2 regions of the Ruegeria sp. BB1 genome follow, and region 2 is predicted to be linked to the other one. Evidence: riboswitches for the same ligand, from Rfam matches in the RefSeq annotation. Region 2 holds a riboswitch; the other holds the start of a gene.
The links. Region 2 has a riboswitch for thiamine pyrophosphate ahead of thiD (bifunctional hydroxymethylpyrimidine kinase/phosphomethylpyrimidine kinase). Riboswitches for the same ligand answer to the same signal wherever they lie in the genome.

Region 1: linked by a shared signal. The riboswitch ahead of thiC (phosphomethylpyrimidine synthase ThiC) and the one ahead of thiD (bifunctional hydroxymethylpyrimidine kinase/phosphomethylpyrimidine kinase) in region 2 are both predicted to bind thiamine pyrophosphate.

The regions. Positions count from the first base shown of each region.
Region 1 is NZ_JBQFVB010000015.1:18,624-28,727, reverse strand. It holds gene ACR0AL_RS20695 (hypothetical protein) at 1-2,197, shown strand, start outside; gene ACR0AL_RS20690 (invasion associated locus B family protein) at 2,216-2,695, shown strand; gene thiC (phosphomethylpyrimidine synthase ThiC) at 2,757-4,547, opposite strand; TPP riboswitch at 4,656-4,775, opposite strand; gene ACR0AL_RS20680 (GlxA family transcriptional regulator) at 5,723-6,571, shown strand; gene ACR0AL_RS20675 (3-hydroxyacyl-CoA dehydrogenase NAD-binding domain-containing protein) at 6,549-7,481, opposite strand; gene ACR0AL_RS20670 (SDR family NAD(P)-dependent oxidoreductase) at 7,481-8,215, opposite strand; gene ACR0AL_RS20665 (aminobutyraldehyde dehydrogenase) at 8,215-9,633, opposite strand; gene kce (3,5-dioxohexanoate:acetyl-CoA acetone transferase) at 9,644-10,104, opposite strand, start outside.
Region 2 is NZ_JBQFVB010000003.1:224,994-235,097, forward strand. It holds gene ACR0AL_RS10470 (hypothetical protein) at 1-698, shown strand, start outside; gene ACR0AL_RS10475 (phosphate ABC transporter substrate-binding/OmpA family protein) at 724-2,280, shown strand; gene radC (RadC family protein) at 2,285-3,040, opposite strand; gene ACR0AL_RS10485 (HesA/MoeB/ThiF family protein) at 3,151-4,113, opposite strand; gene ACR0AL_RS10490 (thiamine phosphate synthase) at 4,110-4,706, opposite strand; gene ACR0AL_RS10495 (thiazole synthase) at 4,703-5,467, opposite strand; gene thiS (sulfur carrier protein ThiS) at 5,470-5,664, opposite strand; gene ACR0AL_RS10505 (FAD-dependent oxidoreductase) at 5,648-6,625, opposite strand; gene thiD (bifunctional hydroxymethylpyrimidine kinase/phosphomethylpyrimidine kinase) at 6,622-7,425, opposite strand; TPP riboswitch at 7,469-7,575, opposite strand; gene dnaJ (molecular chaperone DnaJ) at 7,704-8,858, opposite strand; gene dnaK (molecular chaperone DnaK) at 8,933-10,104, opposite strand, start outside.

The DNA.
Region 1 (10,104 bases), on a different contig from region 2:
ATCGCACGGGTTCGTCATCCAAAGTATCGGTGGCGGCGGCGGTCTCGTTTCAACCGATATGGAGGCCAGCCGGATCACGGTAAACCTGTCTGCTGCAAATGGTGGTGATGGCGGCGATATCGGATTCTCGCAATCCGGCAACATCGTCACGACGGGCGAAAATGCGATTGGTGTTGTGGCGCAGTCGCTTGGCGGCGGCGGTGGCATGGTGGACTCGGTTTATCGCGGGGCTGCCGGTGGTGCGGGCTCTGGTGGCGCCATCGACATGACGCTTGATGGTAACATCCTGTCGGTGGGCGAGGGCGGCATCGGCGTCTTGGCACAATCCGAGGGGCGCGATGGCGCAGACGCGATCACACTTGGCTTTGACGGCGTCGTCATGGGCGGCACTGGCGACGCGGGGTCAGTCGCATCAATCGTTGTGGACGGCGGCACCGACAATGTGCTGACCCTGTCTAAAGATACCCTGTTGATCGCCGGCAACGATCAATTGGTGAATGGAGGCGACGGCAACGAACAAATCTCGCTTGCGGGTACGGCCCTTGGCAACATGGATCTTGGCGCAGGCACCAACGGCTTTACCGTCGAAGATGGCGCGGACTTCTATGCGTTGGATACGGTCAATCTGGGTGCTGACGGCTTCATGCAGGTGAACGGTGATTTTGTACTGGGGGCCAATCTGGGTCTGGACGGAGATTTGACGGCGACGGTTGCGGCCAGTGACTTTACCTTCAGCGGCAATGTCAGCCAGACATTGAACCTGACCGGAAGCCTGGCCTTTGGTGCAACGGCAACGTCAACCTTCGACGTGTATTTCCTGACCTCTGGGGCATCGGGTGGCAACAGCGACCTGGTTAATGCCACCGGTAATGCCACCATGGGCGGTACGCTGGTGCCAATGCTGAATACTCTGGAAAGGGCCTTGCCGCTTGTCATCATCAATCCTGATGGAACCGCCGCAGACGCGGGCACGCTGATCGAGGACACTGTGGTGCTGGATTATTCCATCGGCCTGAACGGCTCCACCTCTGACGGCAGTTCGGTCGACCTGGTGATCACGCCGGATTATTCGACCCCCGGCATGAACGCCAATCAGGCGGCCATCGGGGATTACATCAACCAAGTTCTGAACGGGCAGGGATCGGCTGCCCAAGGCCAACTGTTCGCCTTGATCGGCAACATGCAGTCCGAGGCCGATGTCATCGCCGCAATCGAAAGCCTGTCGACTGCCGACTATGCCGCCGATGCCGTTGATGCGCTTTATGGCACCCGGGTATTTGCGGACACGCTGCACAATTGCGAACGGTTTACCGATTACCAGTTCGGGGATGACCCGCGCAATTGTGTCTGGTTCTCAGGCGGGCGGTCTTTCTATGACCTTGATCAGACCGGCATGTACGAAGAGCTGGACATCAACGACACCAACCTGTCGGCTGGTGTCCGTCTGCCGGTTGGGGATGAGCTATTCGCCGGGTTCGCGATAGGCTATGACGAAATGAGCCTACGGAACGGGTCGAATTACAATGCAACGGGTGATCGGTTCAATCTGGGTGCCTCGCTGACCAAATACACCGGCGCGTGGGAATTTGCAGCCCAGCTGTCGGCCGGTTGGTCAGACTATGATACGCTCAGCGCGGGCGGGATCAGTGGTGTGTTGCCCAACGGTCAAATTGTAAGCACCGTTGGTGTCAGCGAGATCAAGCACAAGATGAACCATCAGAACCTGCGTTTCAGCCTTGCTTATGACCACAGGTTCGCGGGCGGCAGTTCCTATCTGCGCCCTGAGGTAGCCGTTGATGCCACACGTCTGGCAACCGAAAGCAATGGCGATGCAACCCTGGCGGGGGTCGTTCTGCAAGACGATAGCGAGATGATCTATTCGTTCACGCCTTCGCTGGAGATCGGAACCGAGCAAACCCTGAGTGCCTCGCAGAAGCTCCGCGCAAGTTTTCAGGTTGGTGCCATTCTCTCGTCAGATGATACCGTATCGGTCACCGCCGGGTTCAACGGTGCGAGCACCGCTGACGGTGGGTTTTCCAACACCAGCTTTGTCGGCGACGCGCATGGCTTGGTCTCGGCCCGGTTGGGGCTGTTTGCGCTGGATGACAGCAGCTTTGTCAATCTGAGCCTCGATCATTTGTTCGGAGACTCAACCAGGGCTCTGCAGGTAGGTCTTGGCCTTGGACTACAATTCTAATCGATGAGGGACAGCAGGATGAAAACTTGGATAAGCGCTTTGGGGGTCACATTGGGATTGGCAACTCCCCTTGCTGCGCAGGAAGGCGCAGCGCCGCCATGGTCGGTCAATTGCAGCAATCGGGCCGTTGGGTCCGAGTTGATCTGCGAAATGACCCAAAGCATCGTTTTGACCGAAAACAACCAAAGGCTTACGTCCATCGCATTTATAAAGGCTGCAGGTAAGGACGAGACTGAGACCGTGCTGACCCTGCCATTCGGTCTTTTGTTCTCGGAAGGGCTGGTTGCAAAGGTGGATGATGCCGAGGTCGCCCGTCTGGAGTTCCTGACATGCGAGGCACAAGGTTGTTTTGCCCGTTCGCCAGTTTCCCAGGAATGGATGTCTGCGATGCGGGCAGGTAATCAATTGCAGATCGACGCTAAAAACAGGGTCGGAGAGCCAATTTCATTTGGCTTCGATTTGACTGGGTTCAGCAAAGTATCCGATCTATTGCCCTGAGAGTAGTTTCCCTTCAATGCAAGAGCGTGCGGAGCCGAAAGGATCGGCTCCGCCGCGGTGTTTAGTCTTTCACGGGCATGTAAAGGTCGCCGCCTTCACGGAATTTGGCGGCCATCGCCTCCATCCCCTCTTTCTGCGCTTCAGTTCGAATGTCGTGGCTGATCCGCATCGAGCAGAATTTCGGCCCGCACATGGAACAGAAATGCGCCACCTTATGCGCTTGTTTGGGCAAGGTTTGGTCGTGGAATTCCCGCGCCGTTTCCGGGTCCAGCGACAGGTTGAACTGATCTTCCCAGCGGAACTCGAACCTGGCGCGGGACAGCGCATCGTCACGACGTTGCGCGCCCGGCAGACCTTTGGCCAAATCAGCGGCGTGAGCGGCGATCTTATAAGTAATAACCCCAGTTTTCACATCATCCCGGTCCGGCAGCCCCAGATGTTCTTTAGGCGTGACATAGCAGAGCATCGCACAACCAAACCAGCCAATCATCGCAGCACCAATGCCGCTGGTGATGTGGTCATAGCCCGGCGCGATATCGGTGGTCAGGGGGCCAAGCGTGTAAAAGGGCGCCTCGTGGCAACACTCCAATTGCTTGTCCATGTTTTCTTTGATCTTGTGCATGGCTACGTGTCCGGGGCCTTCGATCATCACCTGACAATCCTTGGCCCACGCGATTTTGGTCAGCTCACCCAGCGTCTCAAGCTCGGCAAATTGTGCCTCGTCATTAGCGTCGGCGATAGAGCCGGGACGCAGACCGTCGCCTAGGCTGAACGACACATCATAGGCCCGGCAGATGTCGCAGATTTCGTCGAAATGCTCATAGAGGAAGCTTTCCTTGTGGTGATGCAAGCACCACTTGGCCATGATCGACCCACCGCGCGACACAATACCGGTAACCCGTTTTACCGTCATCGGTACCATATGCAGGCGCACGCCTGCATGGATGGTGAAATAGTCGACGCCTTGTTCGGCCTGTTCGATCAGCGTGTCACGGAACACTTCCCATGTCAGGTCCTCGGCAATGCCGTTGACCTTTTCCAGCGCTTGATACAACGGCACGGTGCCAATCGGCACCGGGCTGTTGCGGATGATCCATTCACGGGTGTTGTGGATGTTGCGGCCGGTCGACAGGTCCATGACGGTATCAGCACCCCAACGGATCGACCAGACCATTTTATCGACCTCTTCTTCCATCGAAGAGGTCACAGCCGAGGTACCCATATTGGCGTTGATCTTGACCAGGAAATTACGCCCGATGATCATCGGTTCGCTTTCAGGGTGGTTGATATTCGCAGGGATAATGGCGCGACCAGCGGCGACCTCGTCCCGCACGAATTCCGGGGTCACATAATCAGGGATGTTTGCACCCCAATCATTGCCGTCGCGCTGTTCAACGACAGCCTCGCGCAGTTGGTTTTCACGGATGGCGATGAATTCCATTTCCGGGGTGACGATGCCGGCGCGAGCATAGGCCAGTTGCGTCACAGCCTTTCCATCCTTGGCGCGCAGAGGGCGCGGGCGCACAGGGAACTCGGGCGTTAGCCGATCACCTTCGACAAAACCGTTGTCTTCCGGTTTGATCTCACGTCCATCATATTCTTCGACATCTGCTCGAGCCTCAATCCACTTGCGACGCAGCGGCGCCAGACCTTGCCGAATGTCCGTCATCACCTGCGGATCGGTATACGGCCCTGAACTGTCATACACGGGCAAGGGTGGCTCCCCCGCCGTGGGGTGGACCGAAATTTCACGCATTGGCACGCGCACATCCGGGTGCACTGTGCCGTTTACATAGATCTTGCGCGATGCGGGCAGTTCACCGGCGGTGATTTTGAGGTTAGGGACGTTCATGTTGGTGCTCCTCAAGCAGTTCAACTTAAAAAGACACCAGATGAGTTTTGGCTTGGGGAAACGAGAAGGCAGACAGCCCCTGTTCGGAGTGCGCTTGCCCGGTATTGTGGCCTGCGCGCCCTAGCTTCCTACGCCAGTATCAACTGGGTCAGGTTCAAAGGGTCGCGTCGCCGGGCATTGCCCCGTCAGCCTCTCAGTCCCCTTGGTGGGACTCCCCTGCGTACAGGTGGTTTAGCTTGAGGTTCACGGCTTAAACAAGCACCAAAATTCATTTGTTTCAGATTTTCTCGAACGGCCGGGACCTTCCGTTCGGTGCAGCACGTCACCAGAAATACGGTCGCTATCTGATGTGCGGGCCGACCTATTCGACAGATACTCCGCACATCGACGGTAAGTTAAACGCTGTTATTTAACATAAGACGTATTATAGAAATATTGCCTCCGTTGAGGGAGAATTGTCGGAGTACGTAATTAATGAGACTTGTCTTCCCCATAATTCAACGACTTAAGATTTTCATGCATTTTGGTGGATTTCGCTGACTTGGACTTATCAAGCTTGTCTCAGACTGCAGCAATACGATCGTCGACTGCGACGCGCATTGGGAACTTCCGAGAGCGGACACAACTCGCAGACCGAAAGCTTCACAGCGTAAGGTTTTGTGCTGAACAATGTTGAGCGACTAAGTGCCCTGCCCTGATCACTTCCGGCCCTTACCGGACTTTAGTCGGTCGTTCAGCATTCTGCAGTGCGGCTCGACATTACGGACATTCGCTGCAAGTGCGCAATCAAAAGATGGGTGAATTTACAGTTTGCGGACGAAGCGGGCCTTCGTCAAATTTGCGCCAAGGTCTGCTTGTGGTGCTTCTAAACTACCGCAGGACTGCTTTCTGTCCCCGGCAAGCTGTTGGTTTTGGAGCTCCAAAAGACACCAAACAAATGAAAGAAAAGAAATCGATTTGATATTTTTGGACCATACTTTACAAAATCAGCCATGGCGAAATCAATTGATCAAACGTTAGGCATCGTAGTTTTGGTGAGCCCGCATTTCAACGTTTCGGCAACGACATCTTTCATCGATCCTTTTAGAACTGCGAATTACCTGTCAGGATTGGTGCGGTTTTCCTGGACCTATGTTTCGGAGGTTGGTGGTCACATCGAATCCAGCAGCGGCCTGGTGGTTGATACTGCCCCTTTGGCAACCGTGGTCAGGGGCAAGCCTTGGCTCGTTCTCGTAAGCACAAGCTGGACGCCTGAACGCCACGGGACACGCCAGTTCAAGGCGGCTCTTCAAAAATGGGATGCAGGCGGTGCAATAGTTGGTGGGTTGGATACGGGTGCAATTGTGCTCGCGCAGGCTGGATTGCTAAAGGGCAAAACTGCGACGGTCCATTATGAGCACATCGATGCCTTCGCCGAAATTGCACCGGACACGACGGTATCTGAGAACATGTTTGTAACAGATGGCAAGATCTTCACATGTTGTGGAGGATCAGCGGCAACCGACCTTGGCTTGAGATTTGTCCATTCCGTAGCTGGCGAAAGCATCGCGAACGCCTCAGCGCGGTATCTGTTTCACCATGATGTGCGTGGGGAAGGTCGGTCACAAAACCCCAAGGATGTGGAACCGCTTGGGTATGTCACATCTGGCGTTGTCCGGGATGCGATCGACCTTATGGAAGCGCATTTGGAGACCACGTTGTCAATTCCCGCTATATCTCAACAGCTAGGCGTTTCGCAGCGGCAACTGGGCCGATTGTTCCGACAGTATGTCCAAAAGTCACCCGTCGAATACTACCGAGATATCCGCCTTGATCGAGCGCGTGGCCTCGTCACGCAAACCGAGCTGAAATTCAGCGAGATTGCAGAGGCGTCGGGGTTCAACGGTCAAGTGCATTTCAGCCGCGCTTACCGCAACCGCTTCGGCCTGACGCCCACTGCTGATCGCATCGAAGGTCGTGTGCCGTTCGAGTTTCGCGCCTGGCCAATGTTCAAGCCTGACATTAGGTCCGAAGGTGTCTCGTAGCCTTCTGCATAGCTGTGAGCATCTCATCACGCTGCGCTGAGAGTTCATCGGTGCTTTGCCCGTGTGTATGCGCTGTCATTTCATCGACCAGTTTTCTGATCACATCATCGTCTAAGCGTGGATCACCCAGATCGTCCCACCAGCTGTTGAACGTGTCTTTGAAGTGGTCACAAAAAGCCTGCAAACCGCCTGCGCCCGCGCCCAAGTGAAAAAGAGTGGTTGGCCCCATTGCGGCCCAACGCAATCCCGGTCCGGCCCACATCGCTTTGTCTATGTCTTTGACGCTGGCAACACCTTCAACGGCCATATGAACGGCCTCTCGCCAAACTGCGGCCTGCAACCGGTTGGCTACATGCCCCGGCATGCCTTTCTTGATGCGGATCGTGACTTTCCCGATATCATTGTAGAACGCTTCTGTGCGGTCCAGAATGTCTGATCCGGTGGCCTTATTCGCTGTCAGTTCCACCAGCGGGATCAGATGCGGCGGGTTGAAGGGGTGGCCAAGAATAAGCGGCGCGGGATCGCGCCACCCTTCTTGGAGCGCTTCGAGCGTCAGACCCGATGTCGAGCTGGAGACAATTGCGTCAGCAGCCAGCGCGGGCTCAATCTCCGCATAGATTGCATGTTTGATGGGCAACCGCTCAGGCGCGTTTTCCTGAACGAATTGCGCCTCTGTGACGGCCTCGGCAGCGGTCGCCACAAAGGTGATGGCGTCAGGTGTCGCTCGCTCAGTTAGGCCTAGGTCTTCCAGCGCAGGCCATGCGTTTTCAACGTAGGATCGCACGGCGTTCTCAGCGTTTTCGTCAGGATCAAAGACAGTTACATTCCGGCCCGAGGCGAGGAACAATGCGGCCCAGCTTGCCCCGATCACACCGGCTCCAAGAATGGCGGTTCTTTCAATCTGAGACATCAGAACAACCCCGGATTGAGAGGAGAGGCCGCTGTCATGCCACCGTCAACAGTAAACAATTGGCCCGTTGCAAACGATGCATCGTCAGAGGCCAACCACAAAGCCATTGCTGCTATGTCAGCAGGTTTGCCAAAGCGTTTGACCGCGTGCCGTGCCAATGCGTCGGTCTTCGCTTTCTGAGGGTCTTGGGCAAGGTCAAACCCTGCATCTAGCATGCCGGTTTCAATCCAGCCCGGACAGATCGCATTGCAGCGAATTGCCGGTCCGTGATCCACCGCGATGGACCTGGTGAGCCCGTGCACAAAAGACTTTGACGCATTATAGAGTGCCATCGACGGGTCCGCGACATTGCCCGAGATCGACCCGATGTTGATAATGGAGCCACCCTCCTGCATTTGCGGAATGAGTGCCCGGCAGACATTGAAAACGCCCTTTGCATTCGCTCCCATAACCAAATCCCAATCGGCATCAGTGCTGTCCACAACAGTCTTTTCAACCTGGACGCCAGCGTTGTTTACGATGACGTCCAATACACCCAGCTTTTGCGCAGCTTCGCCAACGGCGGCGGCATCTGACACATCCAAAGATATCCAATCAGTACTCAAACCATCCGGCTTTGGTCCCCGACCACAGGTGATAACGTCCGCACCCTCGGCCATGAAGGCCTCTACGATAGCGCGCCCAATGCCCTGCCTGCCGCCTGTAACGAAAGCGAGTTTGCCAGCCAACCGCATCAGTGCGCGACCATCACATGGCGCACGGCGGTATAAGCGTCCAAGGCGTAGACCGACATATCACAACCAGTGCCAGAGCTCTTCATCGCGGCCCAAGGCATTTCAGGCGTGGCAACACCATGCGTGTTCACCCACGTAAAGCCATAGCGCAACTTCGAAGACATCCGCATCGCGCGACCGGTATTGTTGGTCCAGACGGATGAGGCCAAACCAAACGGGCCTGCATTTGCCACCTTGAGCGCCTCTTCTTCGTCGCCAAACCGCGAGATGGTCACGACAGGACCGAAGATCTCTTTGCAGAATACCTCGGCATCATGCGCCACATTGATCAGCACGGTGGGTTCATAAAAGAAACCTGGTCCGTCGATCATGTTGCCTCCCAATACAACGTCGCAGTTATCGCGCGCTCGGTCGACAAACCCCGCTACAGCGTTGCGTTGCGCGGCCGAGATGATCGGCCCCATTTCGGTGCCTTCGGCCTTTTGAGCCCCAACTTTGATCTGGCTGACCTGATCAACAACGGCGGCAACGACCTTGTCATAAACCTCATCAGCGACAAGCAAACGGCAGGGCTGTGCACAATCCTGACCGGCGTTGAAGAACGAACCATAGCGCACAGTTTCGGCAACCGCATCGATATCAGCATCGTCAAAAACAATGACCGGGGCTTTCCCGCCCAGTTCCAGATGCACATGGCGGATTTGACGAGAGGCTGCAGCCATCGCGGCAGAACCCGTCGCGTTGGAACCCGTGATCGAGATCGCCTCGGTCCGTGGATCGTTGATCATCTGCTCGCCAATCTCACGACCGGGGCCGTGCAGCACGTTTACCACCCCTTTGGGCGCAACACCTGCGATCAGCTCGGCGGCTTTCAGCGTGGAAAGCGGCGTCAGCTGCGAGGGCTTCAGCGTGACCGGGCAGCCAGCTGCCAATGGCGCTGCCAGTTTCCAGGCCGCCATCATCAGCGGATAGTTCCATGGCGCAATCGCGGCTACGGGGCCAACCGGATCTTTGCGGATCATGCTGGTATGACCGGCCACATATTCGCCCGCAGCAACGGCAGACATCGTGCGCGCCGCACCGGCAAAGAACTTGAATGTGTCCAGCGTCAACGGCATTTCGTCATCCAAAGCCGAGGGCCAGGGCTTACCGGCATCCAAGCTTTCCAGCTCTGCCAGTTCCTCGACATGCTCTTCCAAGACAGTTGCGATATTGGTCAAAAGCTCAGAACGTTCTGCAGGGCTGGTCTGGCCAAATGTCTCAAAGGCTTCGTGGGCCCCTGCGGCCGCAGCGCTTGCCTGTTCGGACGTCGCGGAATTGATCTTGCAAATCTCTTCGCCCGTGGCTGGGTTCACGACAAAGATCGGCGCTCCGCCCCCTTCAACCATTTCGCCATTGATTAACATCTTTGTCTGCATGTAATCCTCTCTAAAACCCAACCCGATCGCCGCCTTTTAGTGCGAGGCGTTCGCGTGCTTCTGCCGGTGTCGCAACTGAAAGGCCCAGATTTTCGATGATTGTGCGAATGCGGCTCACTTGCTCGGCATTCGATGTGGCAAGCTCTCCCTTGCCGATAAAGAGACTGTCTTCGAGCCCGACACGCAGGTTGCCACCGCGCATTGCGCTTTGTGTAGCGAAAGGCATTTGGTGCCGCCCTGCTGCCAGTACAGACCATTCATAGTTTTCAGCGCCAAAAAGTTTGTCCGCCGTATTGTGCATATGGGTCAGATGATCGGGGTCAGCGCCAACGCCTCCTAAAATGCCAAAGACCATCTGGATGAAGAACGGCGGTTTGATAAGCCCTTGATCCACGAACCATTTGACGTTGTAGAGATGGCCCAGATCATAGCATTCAAACTCAAACTTGGTGCCATGATCACCCCCCAGTT
Region 2 (10,104 bases):
TTGAGACTCCCAGCCGGTCAACCCCCTCTGATCACGCTGATTGTAGCCTTAGTGCCCGCGCACGCGCCGTGCCCGGTGCTGCCGCGCGCCTGATCATCAAGGCCCCCTGCCACGGTAATGAACGGATCGAGGTGCATCACAGTGGACTGACCGTAACCCAGCAGACAGACGCCAATGGCACGCTGGACCTGACCATACCGGCCTTGTCGGAATACGCGATCTTCCTGATCTCACTTGGCGATCAGAAAGGGACCGTAGCCACCACTCACGTTCCCGACATCAGCCAGTATGCCCGCGTTGTATTACAATGGCAGGGCACGACCGAGCTGCAGATCCACGCGCTGGAATTTGGGGCCAGCTATGGGGATGCAGGTCATGTTTCGGCTCAGTCTGACTCGCAAGGCGCAGGCAGTGTCGTTCAGCTGACGCAACCGACCTTTAGCGATGCGCGCAACCTCGAGATCTATTCCTTTCCCGCCGGGCAATCGGGTCAATCGGGCTCGATCGAATTGACGGTCGAGGCTGAGGTGACGGCAGAAAATTGCGGCACGGACCTGCACGTCCAGTCGCTGGAGTTGCGCGAAGACCGGAAACTGCGGCCGCGCGAATTAACGCTGAACTTTCCAGACTGCTCCAAAACAGGTGAGTTTCTGGTGTTGAATAATCTGTTCCAAAACCTGACAATCGCGGCAAACTAAAACCGCAGGCAGGCTAGAACTTCCTATGACATTTCTTCGTGTGGCGGCGGTCGCACTGTTTTCGGCAACACTTTCCTCAGCCGTTCAGGCGCAGGATATCACGCTCACCTCTCATGACGGCAAGGTCGAGGTGACAGGTACCCTGCTTGGCTTTGACGGAGAGTTCTACCGCGTCGACACCCAATTTGGTGAGCTGACGGTGGATGGCTCGGGCGTGACCTGCGATGGCCCTGCCTGCCCCAATCTGACCGATTTCGTGGGCGAACTGAGGTTTTCAGGCTCTTCCGTCATGGCCGAGAAGGTGTTGCCTGCCCTGTTGATGGGCTTTGCCGAACAGGAAGGGCTGTCAGTCACGTCCCGCCAATCCGCTCCGGACAGTTTGATATACGAGCTTCATCAGGATGGGCGCGACGCACCGCTGGGCCGATTCTATTTCGATATCGGCAATACCGGTCAGGGCTTTGCCGATCTGATCGCGGATCAAACCGACATTGTCATGGCTTTGCGCGAAATCCGCCCGTCAGAGCAAGAGGCTGCCGAGGCCGCTGGTTTGGGCGACTTGAACCACGCACGCCGGTCGCGGGTTATTGCGTTGGATGCGTTGGTGCCCATCGTGGCGCCGGACAATCCCGTGCCCCAAATCTCTCCCGCGGATCTCGCCTTGGTGTTTTCTGGCGCGATTGACAATTGGTCCGCCTTGGGTGGACCCGACGCACCAATTGCGCTGCACCTGCCCGACGCCGGATCAGGTCTGGCACAAGGGGTCGAGGATCAACTGCTTTCACCCGCCAGTGTCGTTCTGTCTGATGCCGTTATCCGGCATGAGCGCAGCAGCGATCTGGTTCAAAAGGTCACCAAGGACCCTTTTGCCATCGGCATCGCTAGCCAGGCCGAGGTTGACGCGGCCCGCGCACTGCCCCTGACCGGTGGATGTGGTCACGTGTTAATGGCCACCCGGCAGACGATCAAGACCGAGGACTACCCGCTGACCTCACCCATGTTCCTGTACTTCCCCAAGCGCCGCCTGCCCCGTATCGCCCGGCAGTTTCTGGCCTATACCCAAGGCGACGCAGCCCAAAAGGCGATCCGCAATGCGGGTTTTGTCGATCAGGAACCCGAGATGATGCGGATCGGACTGCAGGGCGATCGTCTGGCCAATGCGGTGGCCTCGGGTGGCCCCGAGGTTGGGTTGGAGGAATTGCAGCGTATGGTCGATACCCTCAGACCCATGTCCCGGCTGTCGCTATCGGTCAGGTTCGAGGCAGGCTCGTCCCGCCCCGACGCACAATCACGGTCGAACATCCAGCATTTGGCCCAACAGCTTGAGGCCGGGACGCTGAATGCGCGCAAGCTGGTGTTCGTTGGTTTCAGCGACGGCGACGGAGCCGCGACTGCAAATAAGCGGATCGCCTTGCTGCGCGCCAAAACCGTGCGCAATGCGGTGTTGGCGGCGGTGGAAACTGCCATTCCCGATAGTGTTGAATTGCAAGTCGATGCGTTTGGTGAGGCGATGCCGATGGCTTGCGACGACACCGAATGGGGCCGAAAGATCAACCGCCGGGTCGAGATCTGGGTTCAGTAACTCGCTACAGATATCCCTGCGACCGAAAGCTCAGTTCATTCGATTTGCCGATGATCAGATGATCATGCAGCGTCAGCCCCAGGGCCAGACATGCGTCCTGTATCCGGTTGGTCATGTCGATATCTGATTGCGACGGGGTCGGATCGCCCGAAGGGTGATTGTGTACCAGGATCAAGGCTGACGCATTCAATTCCAACGCCCGTTTCGCAACCTCGCGCGGATAGACAGGTACGTGATCGACGGTGCCCTTGGCCTGTTCCTCATCCGCGATTAGCACGTTCTTGCGATCCAGATAGAACACCCGGAACTGCTCCGTCTCGCGATGGGCCATCGTGGTGTGACAATAGTCCAGCAGTGCATCCCAACCTGAAATCACGTGCCGCTGCATCACCCGCGCGCGGGCCATGCGATGGGCGCAGGCCTCAAGTATCTTCAAATCGGTGATCACCGTGTCACCAACGCCCTTGATCTGACGCAGCCGTTCCTCGGGCGCGGTCAGAACCCGGTTGAAATCCCCAAACGTGTCCATCAGCGCCCGTGCCAGCGGCTTTACATCCTGCCGCGGGATTGAACGGAACAGCACCAGTTCCAACAGCTCATAATCCGGCATCGCCGCCGATCCACCTGACATGAACCGTTCCCGCAGGCGTTTCCGGTGGTCTTTGATATAGGACGGCAATCGCCCCGAGGGCAGGGGCGCCACCGGGGCTTCGTCACTTTCAAACAGCATCGGGGCTTCGGCAAAGGCGTCCTGAGTCATGCGTTCAGATTTGCGCAGAATCGGTTTCCGAAAGGTTAACGCGCCCAAACGACCTTAGACCCCTTTGGTCGATAGTCACCGGTTTCCACCTACCTCGTTTATCAATTCACTCATGTAGTTGAGGCTGCAACCAGGACAATCTCACCGGACCAATCCGATTGAATTTGCTCAGCCGCCCGCCATGCGCGCAATCCGCTAGAGCAACAAAGCGCAAGTCTTTTTCCTTTGTTAGGCTCTGTTTTCAGGGATTCAACAATGTCCCGACGTGCCCTGCTGTGAAGAGGCTCGGGGGCCTCGTCCCGGGTGCGCAGTTCAATGATCACATCATCTTCGGTCAATTGGCTGGCGGAAAGAAATCGAAAGTGGTGCGCCGGTTCCGGTGCGCCGTCAAATCGGAATGTGGTGCTGCGCAGCGTGCGGGCGTCAAACTGTACCAACTGTCCCAAAGGCGAGGGGTCCAGGCCAAGGATCACGCCCAGCGCCATTTGCGCCTGCAAGGCACCTATTACCCCAACGACAGGGCCCAGCACGCCGGCCGTTGCACAGCTCGCGCCGCTATCCGGTGCATCCGGGAACACCGCACGCAAGGACGGCGCGCCAGCACAAAACCCACCGACATAGCCGGTCAGCCCCAACACGGATGCGCTGATCAGCGGCTTGCCCTGCAACAAACAAGTATCCGACAAGATATAGCTGGCCGCATAACTGTCCGCGCAGTCCAGAACAATGTCAGAGCTGCGAACAAAATTTAACACATTCTGGTTTGTTAGAGCCTGATTCCCGGCCACTACGGTGATGTCACCATTCAACGCCCGGCAGCGTTCTGCGGCGACTTTGGCCTTGGCGCGCCCACAGTCGGATTCAGCGAACAATGTCTGCCGATGCAGGTTCGATAGCGCGATCTGATCCCGGTCCAGGATGGTTATATGCCCAACCCCGGCCCCGGCCAACAAGGGTAAGACCGGGGCGGCTAACCCGCCCGCGCCCACCACCAGAACCCGCGCTGCTGACAGGCGGGTCTGGCCTGCCGGCCCAACCTCGGGCAGGATCATCTGGCGGGCATAGCGGCTCATCTCGTGACCTCGATCCATTCGCGAACGCGGGTTTCTGGATCGGAATTCAGCGTGATGTCCGTGACGACCGAGACGATGTCGGCCCCCGCCTGCAAGACCCCCGGCGCCCGCTCAACGCTCATGCCGCCAATCGCGACCAGAGGGATATCCCCCACCCGCGCCTTCCATTCGGTGACGCGTGGCAGGCCCTGCTGTTCCCATTTCATTTTTTTCAGGATCGTCGGATAGACCGGGCCCAAAGCCACATAATCCGGGTCCATGGTCAGGACTCGCTCTAATTCATCATCATCGTGGGTGGAGACACCCAGTTTCAGCCCCGCCTTGCGGATGGCTTTTAGATCGGCCTCGTCCAGATCCTCTTGCCCGAGATGAATCCACTCACAACCAGCGTCGATAGCCGCCTGCCAATGATCATTGACCACCAGCACGGTGCCGTGGGCACGGCATAGTTCCAACGATTGGGCGATCTGTTCCCGTATGACCACATCAAGCTGATCCTTAATCCGCAGTTGCACCAGCTTCACACCCAGGGGCAGCATCCGGCGCAACCAATCAGAGTGGTCGAAGATCGGATAAAATCGGCCTAACATCATGATAAGAAGGCCTTTCCGATTACCGGAGTTGACGGTTCGGCCATATCGCGCGCCTCGATCGGGTCGGCTTGATGCGCCAGTTGCCCGGCCTCAATCGCCAGTATCATCGCGCGGGCCATGGCCACAGGGTTTCCAGCACGAGCGACAGCGGTATTCAGCAGAACGGCGTCATAACCCAACTCCATCGCCTGCGAAGCGTGACTGGGCAGGCCGATCCCGGCATCCACAACCAATGGAACATTGGGGAACTCGGCCCGCATCGCGCGTAGAGCAAATTCATTGTTCAGCCCGCGCCCCGACCCGATGGGTGCACCCCAAGGCATCAGCACCTCGCACCCGGCGGCCAGCAGACGCTCGCCCACGATCAGGTCGTCGGTGGTGTAGGGGAAAACCTGAAACCCGTCCTCGGTCAGTATGCGCGCGGCCTCGACCAGTTGAAACACATCTGGCTGCAAACTGTCAGTGTGGCCGATCAATTCCAGCTTGATCCAATTAGTTTCAAACACCTCACGCGCCATATGGGCGGTGGTTACGGCTTCTTTGACCGTGTGGCAACCAGCGGTGTTTGGCAGGATCAGCGCGCCCAGCTCGCGGATCATCTGCCAGAAGGTCTGCCCAGCCCCGGATTCACGGCGCAAGGAAACTGTGGCAACACCCGCGCCGCTCTCGCGAAACGCCTGTTCCAGAATGGCGGGGCTGGGGTACTGCGCCGTGCCCAGCATCAATGAGTTGGGAAGTTGGGTCCCATAAAAGCTTTTCATCCTCAGCCTCCCTGCATCGGCGCGACGACTTCAACCCGGTCGCCATCGGTCAACTTTTGAGCAATGCGCAGCCCCGAGGGCACAAAGTCTTCGTTTACAGCTGTCGCCACCCGTCCAGAGAACCCGCATTCGACCAACAGGTCCGAGAGGATTTCGGCGCGCACCTCGCGCGATTCACCATTAAGCACGATCTTCATCGACCATCTCCGAATGTTCGTTGTCCAACGCCAGATCGGCCACTCCCTGCGCCAGCGCTGGGGCCAGCAGATAGCCATGGCGGTACAGTCCGTTGGCATAAATCGTATGCCCCAGCCGCCGGATGCGGGGCAGGTTGTCGGGAAAAGCCGGGCGCAGATCGACACCGATCTCAAGCACCTCGGCCTCGCCAAAGGCGGGGTTCAGCGCATAGGCGGCACTGAGCAGTTCCAGCATGGATCGGGCCGTGATACGGCTGCTGTCTTCGCTTTCGATCATCGTTGCGCCCAGCATGTAGACACCATCCCCACGCGGCACGATGTACAGCGGCATCCTTGGATGCAGTAGACGTACAGGTCGCGTCAGGGTCACGTCCGGGCAGCGGATCACCAACATCTCTCCCTTGACGCCGCGCAGGTCGTGCAAAACCTCACGCGCGTGTAGACCGCGGCAATCGATTACATTCTCCAGCTGGGTCGGGGCCAGTTTCCGGTGGAAGACTACCCCTTGGTCCAGCAATTGGCGGTGCAGATCCCGCAGCGCCTGTCGTGGGTTCAGATGAGCCTCATCCGTGAAATGCAGACCGTTGGTGAAACTGGTTAAATCAGGCTCTAAATTGGCAACTTCAGCCGGACTAATCTCGGTATACCCCCCGGTCCGACGGGCGAACCGACGCAAATCCGGCAGATCACGCGGGTTGGCAACAACCAGCGTGCCACGTTGTTCCACCCGAGTACGCGTAGACCACCACTCGAACGCAGCCTTTCCCAACCGCAACACCGGTTCTTCGGCGTTTTCAAACTCGCACCATGGGGCCAGCATACCGCCAGCCCACCAAGAACACCCATGCGGGCCAGGTGGACCACTGGGATCAAAGATCTGAACCTTGGCCCCGCGCGACACTAGCTCGCTGGCTGCTGCCAGCCCGGCCACACCGGCCCCTATGACCGACCAGACCGTCACGCGGGCCAGACCCGATGGAAATGATGAACCGGGCCATGCCCCTGTCCGACCATCAGACCGTCAGCTTTAGCAATGGCCCCTTGCAGATACTCATGCGCCTGCGCGACCGCATCGGTCAGGCCCAGCCCTCGCGCCAGCCCGGCTGCTATCGAAGACGACAGGGTGCAACCGGTGCCATGCGTGTTGCGCGTATCGCACCGGGGGGCGGTGAATTCTGCCACAACTCCCGAAGGATCAAGCAAGACGTCGTGGCAAACGTCGCCGCGCCCATGTCCGCCTTTCATCAATACCGACCGCGCCCCCAGCCCGCACAGCGCCATCCCCTGCGCGATCATCTGATCGGGGGATTCGGCGTCCGAGGTGCCCAGCAAACAAGCGGCCTCGGGTAAGTTCGGGGTAAGCATGGTCGCTTGGGGCACAAGAACATCACGCAGGGTGCGAACCGCATCCTGTGCCAGCAAGGCATCGCCAGATTTGGAGATCATCACCGGGTCCAAAACGACGGGGCCATCAAACCCAGCGATGGCCCCGGCAACGGTTTGAATAATTTCAGGGGTCGCAAGCATGCCGATCTTGATCGCGCTCACATCCAGGTCGGTCAGCACCGCCTCGATCTGAGCGGCCACTACGTTGAGCGGTATGCCATGCACTGCGGTCACAGCCCGCGTGTTCTGCGCCGTGACTGCCGTGATCACGCTGGCCCCATACACGCCCAACGCAGACATCGCCTTGAGATCCGCCTGAATCCCGGCCCCACCGCCACTGTCCGAGCCCGCAATTGTCAGGGCAATATGCGCCATATCGTTGCTCCATCATCAGGGGGCAACGCAGCGTGGAAAACGTCTGTGTGTGTAGACCGTTCCCTACGCCGGTATTGCCCGGATCAGGTTCGATGGGTTAGCGCATTCACGCCTCTCAGCCCCTTGATCAGGGCACCCCAACGGTTGGCGCGACAATCTCAGGGGATGCGAAGGGATTCAAGGGCCAATTTTCGCGAAGTTCATGGACAAACTGGACCTATAAAACGAAAAAAGCCGACCCAAGGGGATCGGCCTTTTGGCAGCTTGGTGGAGTGATCTTAGCCCTTCATCCCATCCCAAAAGGATTTGACGGATGAGAAAAAGCTTTTTGATTCCGGGTGGTTATCCTCACCCAAATCGTCAAACTCTTTCAGCAGTTCTTTTTGGCGACTGGTCAGATTGACCGGCGTTTCCACCGCCAGTTCGATGAACATGTCGCCCACACCACCACCGCGCAGGGCAGGCATGCCTTTACCGCGCAGGCGCATCTGGCGGCCCGATTGGCTGCCTGCTGGTATTTGCACACGGCCACGGCCACCATCGATGGTTGGCACTTCGATCGAGCCGCCCAGCGCGGCCTTGGCCATGCTGACCGGAACGCGGCAATACAGGTTCACACTGTCACGTTCGAACAGCTTATGATCCGACACTTCGACAAAGATATACAGATCACCCGGAGGGCCACCGCGCATCCCAGCTTCACCCTCACCCGCCAGGCGGATGCGGGTTCCGGTCTCGACACCGGCGGGGATGTTGACGGACAGCGCACGCTCTTTTTCCACGCGGCCTGCACCGCCACAGGCTTTACAGGGGTTCTTGATGATCTGACCCAGACCCGAACAGGTCGGGCAGGATCGTTCGACGGTAAAGAAACCCTGCTGTGCACGCACCTTGCCCATGCCCGAACAGGTTGGACAGGTGGTTGGCTCCACTCCGCCTTCTGCACCCGAACCGTCACAGGCCGAACAGGCCACGGCAGCAGGAACACTGATGGTTTTCTGCAGGCCCGCGAACGCCTCTTCCAGCGTCACGCGCAGGTTATAGCGCAGGTCCGATCCGCGCGCCGCACGGCGCCCGCCACCGGGGCCGCCACGCTGACCGCCCATGAAATCGCCGAACAGATCGTCGAACACGTCTGAGAACGCGCTGGAGAAATCACCCTGACCAAAGCCGCCACCGGGACGGCCACCACCACCGCCCATACCGTTTTCAAAGGCGGCGTGACCAAAGCGATCATAGGCGGCCTTTTTGTCGGCGTCGCGCAGAACATCATAAGCCTCGTTGGCTTCTTTGAACTGCGACTCGGCATCCGGGTTGTCTTTGTTGCGATCGGGATGCAACTCTTTGGCTTTCTTGCGAAAACCCTTTTTGATTTCATCCGCTGATGCGCCCTTTGATACGCCGAGCACATCGTAGTAGTCGCGTTTTGACATCAGTATTTCCTTCAGCCTCAACGTATTTGGGCCGGCCCGGCAACCGGACCGGCCCACATTGGCCCGGTTACCCGTTAGTTACGCTTGTCGTCGTCCAGATCTTCGAACTCGGCGTCAACAATGTCGTCCTCACCCGGCGCAGCATCTGCCGCCGCAGGTTCATCCTCACCTTCTTCGGCTTGCGCCTTGTAGATGGCTTCGCCCAGCTTCATGGCCGCTTCGGTGACGTTCTGGATGCCCGACTTGATCTTGTCGGCATTCTCGGTCTCCAGCTCGTCCTTCAGCGCGGCAATTGCCAGCTCGATGGCTTCGATGGTGGTCGGGTCGACTTTGTCGGCATGCTCTTCCATCGACTTTTCGGTCGAGTGGATGAGGCTTTCCGCCTGGTTCTTGGCGTCTACCAGCTCGCGGCGTTCCTTGTCGGCTTCCGCGTTCTCTTCGGCGTCCTTGACCATCTTGTCGATGTCTTCATCCGACAGACCGCCCGAGGCCTGGATGGTGATCTTCTGCTCTTTGCCAGTGCCTTTGTCCTTGGCCGAAACCGAGACAATGCCGTTGGCGTCGATATCAAAAGTCACCTCGATCTGAGGCATGCCGCGCGGTGCAGGCGGGATATCTTCGAGGTTGAACTGACCCAGGATCTTGTTGTCCGCAGCCATTTCACGCTCACCCTGGAACACGCGGATGGTTACGGCGTTCTGGTTGTCCTCGGCGGTCGAGAAGACCTGAGACTTTTTGGTCGGGATCGTGGTGTTGCGGTCGATCAGACGGGTGAACACCCCACCCAGCGTCTCAATCCCCAGCGACAGCGGGGTCACGTCCAGCAGAACTACGTCTTTGACGTCGCCCTGCAGAACACCGGCCTGAATGGCGGCGCCCATGGCAACCACTTCGTCCGGGTTCACACCCTTGTGCGGCTCTTTCCCGAAGAACTTGGTGACCTCTTCGATCACTTTCGGCATCCGGGTCATACCACCGACCAGAACAACCTCGTCAATGTCGCCAGCCGACAGACCAGCGTCTTTCAGTGCGGCCTGGCAGGGCTTCATCGACTTTTTGATCAGGTCCGAAACCAACGATTCCAGCTTGGCACGGGTCAGTTTCATGACCATGTGCAGCGGCTGACCGTTCGAACCCATCGAGATGAACGGCTGGTTGATTTCGGTTTGCGAAGTCGAAGACAGCTCAATCTTGGCTTTCTCAGCAGCTTCTTTCAGACGCTGCAGCGCCATCTTGTCTTGCGACA